DNA from 3 places in the Kosakonia sp. MUSA4 genome. Region 3 is predicted to be linked to each of the others. Evidence: predicted binding sites of a transcription regulator. Region 3 holds the regulator's gene; each other region holds the start of a gene.
What was found. Region 3 encodes CRP, which controls carbon source genes, mostly activating them, when cyclic AMP is high. Its sites were predicted from a motif close to ATGTGANNNNNNTCACAT; they were not measured.
Positions count from the first base shown of each region.

Region 1 (3,667 bases), 1.5 Mb from region 3:
TTTGTCGCGGCGGGCGGGCATCTGGTTACCTCCTACTGGACCGGCGTGGTGAACGAGAGCGATCTCTGCTATCTCGGCGGCTTTCCTGGCCCACTGCGCAAACTGCTGGGTATCTGGGCGGAGGAGATCGACTGCCTGGATGACAACGAACGCAATCTGGTGCAGGGGCTGGCGGGCAACGAGGCCGGATTACAGGGGCCGTACCAGGCGCGTCATCTGTGTGAACTGATCCATGCCGAGAGCGCCAAACCGCTGGCCACTTACCGGGATGATTTCTACGCCGGACGCACGGCGGTAACGGTCAATCAGTTCGGCAAAGGTAAAGCGTGGCACGTCGCTTCGCGCAACGATCTGGCTTTCCAGCGCGATTTCTTCGCCAGCATGATTGATGAACTGGCGCTGCCGCGCGCCGTTGAGCAGGATTTCCCGCCGGGCGTGGTGGCTACCGCGCGTACCGACGGTGAAACCACGTTTGTCTTTATCCAGAACTTCAGCGCCCAGCAACAGACGATTACGCTGCCGCCAGGCTACCAGGATTGTCTGTCGGCCGCGACCGTCAGCGGCTCGCTGGTGTTGACGCCGTGGGATTGTCGCGTCGTTAGCCGCCAGGCGTAAGCCGATGTTGTGTGCCTGCCCATTCGGGCAGGCTTTTTTTTATCTAATGATAATCAGGAGCCGATGATGGTGAGCCTTAAATCCTTCCTGCACTACTTCTCTGAACCGAAAAATACTGCGGCAGCGCCCATGAGCGAGGCCGAGCTGCAACTGATCCAGCGGCTGGCGCAGGCATTTGGCGGTGCGGAGAATATTGAAAATGTTGATGCCTGTCTGACCCGCTTGCGTGTGACGGTGAAAGATCTGGCCATTGTGGATTCTCAGGCGCTGCAAAATGAAGGCGCGCTGGGGGTGATTATTCTGGGTCAGCAGGTGCATGCTATATTTGGCAAACAATCAGATGCACTGCGTAAATTACTCGATGAACATTTCTCTCCCCGCACATAAATAAAAATGGGATACCCGTGAGGGTATCCCGAAATAACGAACAGAAAAGCAATGGCAATATAAATTCTGTCAGGTAATAACCTGGCAGTTCTCGGAGATAAATAACGAGGGTAGTAAATTAATATACACTACCATTCGCGTTATATCGTGGCGATAAACCTGTTCCTGCTCAAATTATTGAGCGGAGTAAACAGATGCAACCTACAAAGATATAACGTGAAGGATGATGTGTATTTACCACCAGGCTTCCACCTGTACGCCAAAGTTCCAGGTATTATTTTTGGTGCCGTCTTCAAATGATTTTCCATCTTCCGAATCATTTAAATACGAAGCGAATACGCGTAATTCAGGACGTGACATAAATTCCGGGCCATCCGCCAGACCCACCGCGAAGGTGTATTTTTCGCCGCTCTGTTTGTAATGGGTGCCGTTTTTATAGTCATCTTTCTGGTAGAAACCGCCAACTTCACCGATCAGACGTACATAATTGGTGAGCTGATACTGCGCGCGGCCAACCAGTGAAACCAGACGGGTTTTGTCGGTATATTCCGTGATGTCGTTGGCTGAACCGTAGGTCAGCACGTGGTTCAGCGAGAACTTCTCGGTAAGCGGAATCAGCCCGGTGTTAATCACGCGATAACCGCTGGCGTCGTTGACATAGTGCCACATGTCGTACCAACCGCCGCCCTGCGACACCATATTCTGCGCCAGCCCTTTGTTGGCGTATTGCAGCACCAGTTTGTTATAGCCGCCAAACATATCCTGGCTGATTTCACCGGTCACCATCACGCCGTCATCCGCTTCGTATAATCCGCCGTACTCTTTCTGTTTTTTGGTCGGATTTGGCATTGCGTAGTCGATACCGAACTCTGTCCACGCGCCTGACCACGGCTTCCAGCCCGCATAGCGAACGTCGATGTAGTTGATGTTGACGTCGTTATCGTTATCAACGCGGTAATCAACATCGTTAGCGTCGCCACGGATCCAGGCCACCGAGACTGCGCCAGGGCCGAAGGTGTAGTTTTCAATCCCGGCGCCGGAACCGGAGATGTTCCAGTATTTGGTATCGATGATGTGCAGATCGTGGCGCTGGTAGTAACGTTTACCGCCCCAGATTACCGCGTTGGGATCGTTGGGAATAAGCCCTTTGATTTGCAGATTCAACTGGCGCAAGCCGAACTGCGCGTCGTCGCCAATGGTGGTTTCGTTGTCGTTAGAGCCATCGGAAACCATGCTCACCATGCTGTCGAGGTAAAAACTCACCTCGTCTTTTTTATACACTTCCGAGCCCAGTTCCAGTTCGCCGTAGGTATCGGATTCGTTACCCAGGCGTCCCAGCTTGTTCTTTTGCCACTCAACCTGCCCGCCATCGCCGGACACGCCTACGCCGCCGCGCAGGTAGCCGTGAAAGTCGATCGGTACAGATGTCGCAGCCAGCAGTGAAGGTGAAGTCAGCGCAGCGGCTAACGCAAGAGTGAGAGTGCGTAGCGTAGTGTTCATATCATTCCTCTTATTTTTTTGTATTACGTTCACATAAACGATGTCATAAAATGCCTAAATGTAAAAACAGGCAAACTAACGATTGCGAATGTGTGATTAACTGCAAATAAATCAGCCTTTTTTGTTACCAATAGCGAATTTCTTCACAATGTTGGTTATTGTGAGCGTGATACTTATTTTTCGAAATTGAAGCAGGAGAATGTGTGGTGAGCGTTTTTTCAGGAAGCCCCTGTTACACTTGGCGCATAACAACATAAGGAACCGGACCATGAAGTCTAAAAGTGCAACGCTGGAAGACGTAGCCCGCCATGCGGGTGTCTCCTACCAGACCGTGTCCAGGGTACTCAACAAATCTGCCAATGTATCCGAAACCACGCGTTTAAAAGTGGAGAAATCCATAGAGTTATTGCGTTACGTACCAAACCGGCTGGCGCAGCAGTTAGTGGGAAAACAGAGCCAGACCATTGGGCTGGTGACCACTTCGCTGGCGCTGCATGCCCCTTCGCAGGTGGCGGCGGCGGTGAAACGCTACGCCAACCTTGATGGCTACCAGGTCTTGATTTCGATGATCGATGAGAACGTCAATCAAGATATCCAGTCCGCCATCAATGAACTGAAATCGCAACTGGTCGATAAAGTGATCATCAACGTGCCGCTGGAAACCGAAGAGGCCCAGCGCATCGCCTCTGACAACGATGACATTGTCTGCTTGTTTCTCGATGTCGATCCTTACAGTTCCGTGTTTAACGTTTCGTTTAATCCGGCGGATGGCACCCGCGCCAGCGTTAAGCATCTGTACGAACTGGGCCACCGTGAGATCGCGCTGCTGGCCGGGCCGGAATCATCGGTGTCGGCGAATCTGCGGCTGAAAAGTTGGATCGATACGCTCAGCAGCTATGGGCTGAAACCGGTAACGGTATTTCATGGGAACTGGGATGCGCAGAGCGGCTACGCTGGCGCGTTACAGATGCTGCGTGAAACGCCGAATTTCACCGCCGTGTTGGTAGGGAACGATCAGATGGCGCTGGGCGTATTGAGCGCCTTCCATCAGCATCAGATTGCCATTCCCGGCGAGAAATCGGTGGTGGGTTACGACGGCACCTATGAAAGTTCGTTCTTCTATCCGTCGCTGACCACCGTTTCGCTGGATCTCGATTTGCAGGGT
Region 1 is NZ_CP025697.1:3,473,785-3,477,451, reverse strand. It holds gene C0557_RS16435 (beta-galactosidase) at 1-615, shown strand, start outside; gene C0557_RS16430 (glucose PTS transporter subunit EIIB) at 682-1,002, shown strand; gene C0557_RS16425 (maltoporin) at 1,237-2,502, opposite strand; gene C0557_RS16420 (LacI family DNA-binding transcriptional regulator) at 2,771-3,667, shown strand, end outside.
Region 1: the regulator CRP is predicted to act here: its motif matches at 2,593-2,610, upstream of C0557_RS16425 (maltoporin).

Region 2 (3,667 bases), 500 kb from region 3:
AGCCGACGATTCAGTTTGACGATCAGGTTGATGTGGTATTCCAGCTTGAGCCTGCTCAGGCTGAGCAGCCGGCAGCGACTGCGGCGAAGTAAAGTTGCTCATCCTCTCCCCTGTCGGGGAGAGGTTCGCTGTTCAATCCTGCCTTAATACCCGGTGTCCATACTCCAGCAGCGCATCCGTCACGTTGCGCATCATCCGACTTTCCGGCGCAAAACGGTGCCAGTAGAGCATACGGCGCTGTAACAGGCCTGGCGTCAGATCGATCAAATCGCCGCTCTTCAATTCTTTCTCGATTTGCAGGTGCGGGATCATACAGCAGGTCGTGCCCTGGCGCGCCAGTTGCACAAACGCTTCCGATGAATTCACGATATGGCAGGGCACGCTGCCCGGCGGTAAATCGAAATACTGCTGCAAAAATGCCTGATGCATATCATCCAGATGGTCGAACGCTACCGCCGGAGCTTTTAACAGCGCGGAACGGGTCACGCCGTTAGGAAAGTAGCGTTCGGCGAACTCTCTGGAACCGACAAACAGATAATCCAGCGCACCAAGTTGATCGACAAGGCAGCTCGGCAGCGCCTGCGGCTGAATACTGACCGCACCAACCACCTCGCCGCGACGCAGTCGCTCCTGGGTGCGGGTTTCATCCTCAACCTGCAAGTTCAGCCGAATGGGTGAATCCACCAGCACCGGTGCCAGCGCAGGCAGCAGCCAGGTTGCCAGGCTGTCGGCGTTGACCGCCAGCGACAGCAGCAGCGGCGTCGAGCCTGTTTGCTCATCGCCCAGCCACTCTTCTTCCAGCAGCTCGACCTGACGCAACAGCGCCAGCAGTTTTTGCCCTTGTTCGGTGGGACGCGGCGGAACAGTACGAACCAGTAATGGCTGGCCGAACATGTTTTCGAGCTGTTTTATGCGCTGCGACACGGCGGACTGAGTAATACACAGTTTTTGCGCGGCGCGCTCAAACCCACGCTCACGAATGACCGCATCAAGCGCCTGTAATGTTCTGTAGTCCGGACGTTTCATTGCTCGGCCAATCTCCTGAAAAATGATTACTCAGCACTATGACATAAATTTTTATTAGAATCAGACGAAATTGGACGTCGCGTAATGTGACACGGGTCACAGGGACATTTAGGCGAAGGGTGGTCTATAATGCGCCTGAAATTTCACACCACAGGCGAACGACCATGACGCAGGATGAACTCAAAAAAGCAGTGGGCTGGGCGGCACTCAAGTATGTTGAGCCCGGAACCATTGTCGGCGTAGGCACTGGCTCCACTGCGGCGCACTTTATTGATGCGCTCGGCACGATGAAAGGCCAGATCGAAGGCGCGGTTTCCAGTTCGGATGCCTCCACCGCGAAACTGAAAAGTCTTGGCATTACCGTGTTCGATCTCAATGCAGTGGATAAATTGGGTATCTACGTTGATGGCGCGGACGAAATCAACGGCCAGATGCAGATGATCAAAGGCGGCGGCGCAGCGCTGACGCGCGAGAAAATTATCGCCTCGGTAGCGGATAAATTTATCTGTATCGCTGATGCATCCAAGCAGGTTGATATCCTGGGGAAATTCCCGCTGCCGGTGGAAGTTATCCCGATGGCTCGCAGCGCCGTTGCGCGTCAACTGGTGAAGCTGGGCGGGCGCCCGGAATATCGTCAGAATGTTGTCACCGATAACGGCAACGTGATCCTCGACGTTTATGGGCTGGAGATCATCGATCCGATTGCGCTGGAAAACAGCATCAATAGCATCCCGGGCGTAGTCACTGTAGGGTTATTCGCCAATCGTGGCGCGGATGTGGCGCTGATCGGCACCGCCGACGGTGTGAAAACCATCATAAAATGATCTGACGGGGAGGCGCTCGCCTCCCTGTAAAAAAACGCGATCGGCAAATTTGGTGATATGTGTCACATTTATCGGCTGGCTATGCACTACCTGCCATCATTCCTCGCTTTACCAGCATTTTTATCTGCCATTTCCCGCTGGATGACATTTCTTCAGAGTGTGCACGCAAACGTTCATATTGCTGCAATAGTTTTTTTTGATATGTTGACTGAAGAAAACTGCATTTCGCACAACATCACAGTCAAGACAAAAAACAGGGTCGGGTAAATGGCAAAGGTATCACTGGAGAAAGACAAGATTAAATTTCTGCTCGTCGAAGGGGTGCACCAGAAAGCGCTGGATAGCCTCCGCGCGGCGGGTTATACCAACATTGAATTCCACAAAGGCGCGCTGGACACTGAGCAGCTTAAAGAGTCCATCCGTGATGCCCACTTTATCGGCCTGCGATCCCGTACTCAACTGACCGAAGATGTTATCGCTGCGGCGGAAAAATTAGTCGCGGTGGGCTGTTTCTGTATTGGTACTAACCAGGTGAATCTGGACGCTGCTGCAAAGCGTGGTATTCCGGTGTTCAATGCGCCGTTCTCCAACACTCGTTCCGTGGCGGAACTGGTTATTGGCGAACTGTTGCTGCTGATGCGCGGTATTCCTGAAGCGAACGCGAAAGCGCACCGCGGTATCTGGAACAAACTGGCGGTCGGTTCCTACGAAGCGCGCGGTAAAAAGCTTGGCATTATCGGCTATGGCCATATCGGTACGCAGTTGGGCATTCTGGCGGAATCGCTGGGGATGCACGTCTTCTTCTACGATATTGAAAGCAAGCTGCCGCTGGGCAACGCCACGCAGGTACAGCATCTTTCCGATTTGCTGAACATGAGCGATGTGGTGAGTCTGCATGTGCCGGAAACGCCGTCAACCAAAGATATGATTGGCGTTGAAGAGCTGAGATTGATGAAGCCGGGCGCGCTACTGATCAATGCTTCTCGCGGCACGGTGGTCGATATTCCGGCGCTGTGCGATGCGCTGAAAAGCAAACATCTGGCCGGTGCGGCAATTGACGTCTTCCCGACGGAACCCGCCACCAACAGCGACCCGTTTGATTCCCCGCTGTGCGAATTTGACAACGTGCTGCTGACGCCGCACATCGGCGGTTCAACGCAAGAAGCGCAGGAAAATATCGGTCTTGAAGTGGCTGGTAAACTGATTAAATATTCTGACAACGGTTCTACGCTGTCGGCTGTTAACTTCCCGGAAGTTTCTTTGCCGATGCACGGTGGCCGTCGCTTGCTGCACATCCACGAAAACCGTCCTGGCGTGCTGACTGCACTCAACCAAATCTTCGCCAGCCAGAATATCAACATCGCGGCGCAGTACCTGCAAACAACGCCGTATATGGGTTATGTGGTGGTTGATATCGAAGCGGATGAAGACGTCGCGCAAAAAGCGTTGCAGAGCATGAAAGCGATTCCCGGTACGATTCGCGCCCGCCTGCTGTTCTGATAAGTAGTGTGTTTTCCTCTCCCGCAAGGGAGGGGGAAACCTGTTACCACTCCCACACTTTTGATGGCGTGACTACCGCGGGTAGCGGAATATCCCACTCTTCCACCGGCAGGGCCTGAACACCCTGACAGTCATGCGCGTAACCCACGGGTTGTAAGTTGTAAGCGCGCCAGTTTTGCAGTGTGCGATCGTAAAAACCGCCACCCATACCTAAACGTTGGCCCTGTTCGTCGAACGCCACCAGCGGTGTAACCAATACATCCAACTGATTAAGCGGCAGGACATCGCGCACGTCCAGCTTCGGTTCCTGAATCTTC
Region 2 is NZ_CP025697.1:4,499,803-4,503,469, reverse strand. It holds gene C0557_RS21250 (oxidative stress defense protein) at 1-92, shown strand, start outside; gene argP (DNA-binding transcriptional regulator ArgP) at 133-1,026, opposite strand; gene rpiA (ribose-5-phosphate isomerase RpiA) at 1,191-1,850, shown strand; gene serA (phosphoglycerate dehydrogenase) at 2,118-3,350, shown strand; gene C0557_RS21230 (5-formyltetrahydrofolate cyclo-ligase) at 3,394-3,667, opposite strand, start outside.
Region 2: the regulator CRP is predicted to act here: its motif matches at 1,901-1,918, upstream of serA (phosphoglycerate dehydrogenase).

Region 3 (3,667 bases):
TTAGCGAATATGGCCAGAGCGGAACCGGGCAAACGCGTAAATATCTGCATACCTACGATGAAGCGGTGCCGTGGAATCAGGTGCCGGGCACGTTTACGCCCTGGCAACCGCTGCCGGAACCCACCGACGTGCTGTTTTATGAAGGGCTGCACGGCGGCGTAGTGACCCCGCAAAATGACGTGGCGCGCCATGTTGATTTACTGGTTGGCGTGGTGCCGATCGTCAACCTGGAGTGGATCCAGAAACTGATTCGCGATACCAGCGAACGCGGACACTCCCGTGAAGCGGTGATGGATTCGGTGGTTCGTTCGATGGAAGATTACATCAACTTTATCACCCCGCAGTTTTCCCGTACGCACATCAACTTTCAGCGCGTGCCGACGGTCGATACGTCTAACCCTTTCGCCGCAAAAGGCATTCCGTCGCTGGATGAAAGCTTTGTGGTCATTCACTTCCAGAATTTGCAAGGCATTGATTACCCGTGGCTGTTGGCGATGCTGCAAGGTTCGTTTATTTCCCATATGGATACACTGGTGGTACCGGGCGGCAAGATGGGGCTGGCGATGGAATTGATTATGACGCCGCTGGTGCAACGGCTGATGGAAGGGAAAAAGATTAAGTAGCCCGGCAAGCCGATTGCCGGGCCAGGGCATCAGGCTTCGATAACTTCGTAGGAGTGGGTGATCTTCACGGCCTTCTCCAGCATCAACGCTACAGAGCAATATTTTTCCGCCGACAGATCCACCGCGCGGGAAACTGCCGCGTCTTTCAGCGCTTTGCCGGTGACGATAAAGTGCAGATTGATGTGCGTAAACAGACGCGGCGCTTCTTCACGGCGCTCGGAAGTCAGCTTCACTTCGCAGTCGGTCACGTCGTGGCGCCCTTTCTGCAGGATGGAAACGACGTCAATTGCGCTGCAACCGCCCGCCGCCATCAGCACCATCTCCATCGGGCTTGGCGCTTTATCCCCGGAATTACCGTCCATCAGAATTTGGTGGCCAGATGCGGACTCACCCAGGAAGGTCAACCCTTCAACCCATTTCACACGTGCCTGCATTTTATTCACTCCGGAGTAGTAATTTTCTCCACAGATTACGCGTACATAACAAAACTCGCAACGGAAGGCGACCTGCGTCATGCTGAAGCGAGACACCAGGAGACAGGCGTGAAAACCTATGCTAAAACAATCTGGATGCTACAAAGATAAATGGATGTTACGCATGTATGCATGACATCGTAGATTAGAGGCCGCAGATAACCCTGACGGCCCACTTCTCAGGACATGAGAAGCTTTGATTGCAACCCCGGAAGCAGGCTGAAACCTACATCCCCGCTTTCGGAGCCAGCTTATAACAGAGGATAACCGCGCATGGTGCTTGGCAAACCGCAAACAGACCCGACTCTCGAATGGTTCTTGTCTCATTGCCACATTCATAAGTACCCGTCGAAGAGCACGCTGATTCACCAGGGTGAAAAAGCGGAAACGCTGTATTACATCGTTAAAGGCTCAGTGGCAGTGCTAATCAAGGATGAGGAAGGTAAAGAGATGATTCTCTCTTACCTTAATCAGGGTGATTTTATCGGTGAACTGGGCTTGTTCGAAGAAGGTCAGGAGCGCAGTGCCTGGGTACGCGCCAAGACCGCTTGTGAAGTCGCCGAAATTTCCTACAAAAAATTCCGTCAGCTTATCCAGGTGAACCCGGATATTCTGATGCGCCTCTCCTCGCAGATGGCGCGTCGCCTTCAGGTGACCTCGGAGAAAGTCGGCAACCTGGCGTTCCTGGACGTAACGGGCCGTATCGCGCAGACGCTGCTGAATCTGGCAAAACAGCCGGACGCAATGACTCACCCGGACGGCATGCAGATTAAAATTACTCGCCAGGAGATTGGCCAAATCGTTGGTTGCTCCCGTGAGACTGTCGGCCGCATCCTGAAAATGCTGGAAGATCAGAACCTGATCTCCGCCCACGGTAAAACCATCGTGGTATACGGAACACGTTAATCCGTAAAACGGCGCATCGTTTATCCGGCGCGCCGTTTTTCTCTCCTCATGTGGCGCAGGCTGATTTATCACCCCGAAATCAACTACGCACTGCGACAAACGCTGGTGTTATGTCTGCCTGTGGCGATTGGCCTGATAGTCGGCCATCTGCAACAGGGCCTGCTTTTCTCACTCGTTCCCGCTTGCTGCAATATTGCCGGTCTCGACACGCCGCATAAGCGTTTCTTTAAGCGCCTGATTATTGGCGGCTGTCTGTTTGCGGGTAGCAGCCTGGCGGTGCAATTGTTGCTGGCGGAAGATCTTCCGCTGCCGCTGATCTTTACCATGCTGACCCTGCTACTGGGCGTCACGGCTGAGATCAGCGCATTGCACGGGCGCTTACTGCCCGCCTCGCTGATTGCCGCCATCTTCACGCTCAGCCTCGCCGGGAATATGCCGGTGTGGGAGCCGCTGCTGATTTACGCGCTGGGCACACTATGGTACGGGCTGTTTAACTGGTTCTGGTTCTGGATGTGGCGGGAACAACCACTGCGCGAATCGTTAAGCCTGCTCTACCGGCAACTGGCTGATTATTGCGAAGCCAAATACAGCCTGCTGACGCAGCATGCCGATCCGGAAAAAGCCCTGCCGCCGCTGCTTGCACGCCAGCAAAAAGCGGTGGATATGATAAGCCAGTGCTACCAACAATTGCATATGCTGGCGGCCAATCAGCATAACGACTACAAACGCCTGCTGCGCGTTTTCCAGGTCGCGCTGGATTTGCAGGAGCATATTTCCGTCAGCCTGCACCAGCCGGAAGAAGTACAAAAACTGGTTGAACAAACCCACGCCGAGCAGGTTATCCGCTGGAATGCGCAGACCGTCGCCGCCCGTTTACGCGTGCTGGCGGACGACATTCTCTACCATCGTTATCCGACGCGTTTCACTATGGAAAAGCAAATCGGCGCGCTGGAAAAAATCGCCCGCCAGCACCCGGATAATCCGGTAGGCCAGTTCTGCGCCTGGCACTTTAGCCGCATCGCCCGCGTACTGCGTACGCAGCGGCCTCTGTACATCCGCGATCTGATGGCGGAGAAGCAGCGTCGATTGCCATTGCTCCCGGCGCTGAAAAGCTATTTATCCCTGAAATCCGCCGCGCTGCGTAATGCGGCGCGCATCAGCGTAATGCTCAGTATTGCCAGCCTGATGGGCAGCGCCCTGCATCTGCCGAAGCCCTACTGGATCATGATGACGATTATGTTTGTCACGCAAAATGGTTATGGCGCGACACGCGTGCGCATTGTCCACCGGGCGGCAGGAACCCTTGCCGGGCTGGTGATCGCCGGGATCACGTTGCACTTTCATGTTCCGCTCGGTTTTACGCTGACAGCCATGTTATTGATTACGCTGGTCAGTTATCTGATTATCCGCAAAAGTTACGGCTGGGCGATGGTCGGCTTTACCATTACCGCGGTGTACTCATTGCAACTGCTGACCTTAAACGGCGAAGAATTTATTGTCGCGCGGCTAATCGATACCTTAATTGGCTGCCTGATCGCCTTTGGTGGTATGGTCTGGTTGTGGCCGCAATGGCAAAGCGGTCTGCTGCGCCAGAATGCCCACGACGCGCTGGAAACAGACCAGCAGGCAATTCGCCTGATCCTCAGCGATGACCCGCAGCCCACG
Region 3 is NZ_CP025697.1:4,998,645-5,002,311, forward strand. It holds gene C0557_RS23880 (phosphoribulokinase) at 1-623, shown strand, start outside; gene C0557_RS23885 (OsmC family protein) at 653-1,057, opposite strand; gene crp (cAMP-activated global transcriptional regulator CRP) at 1,370-2,002, shown strand; gene C0557_RS23895 (YccS/YhfK family putative transporter) at 2,051-3,667, shown strand, end outside.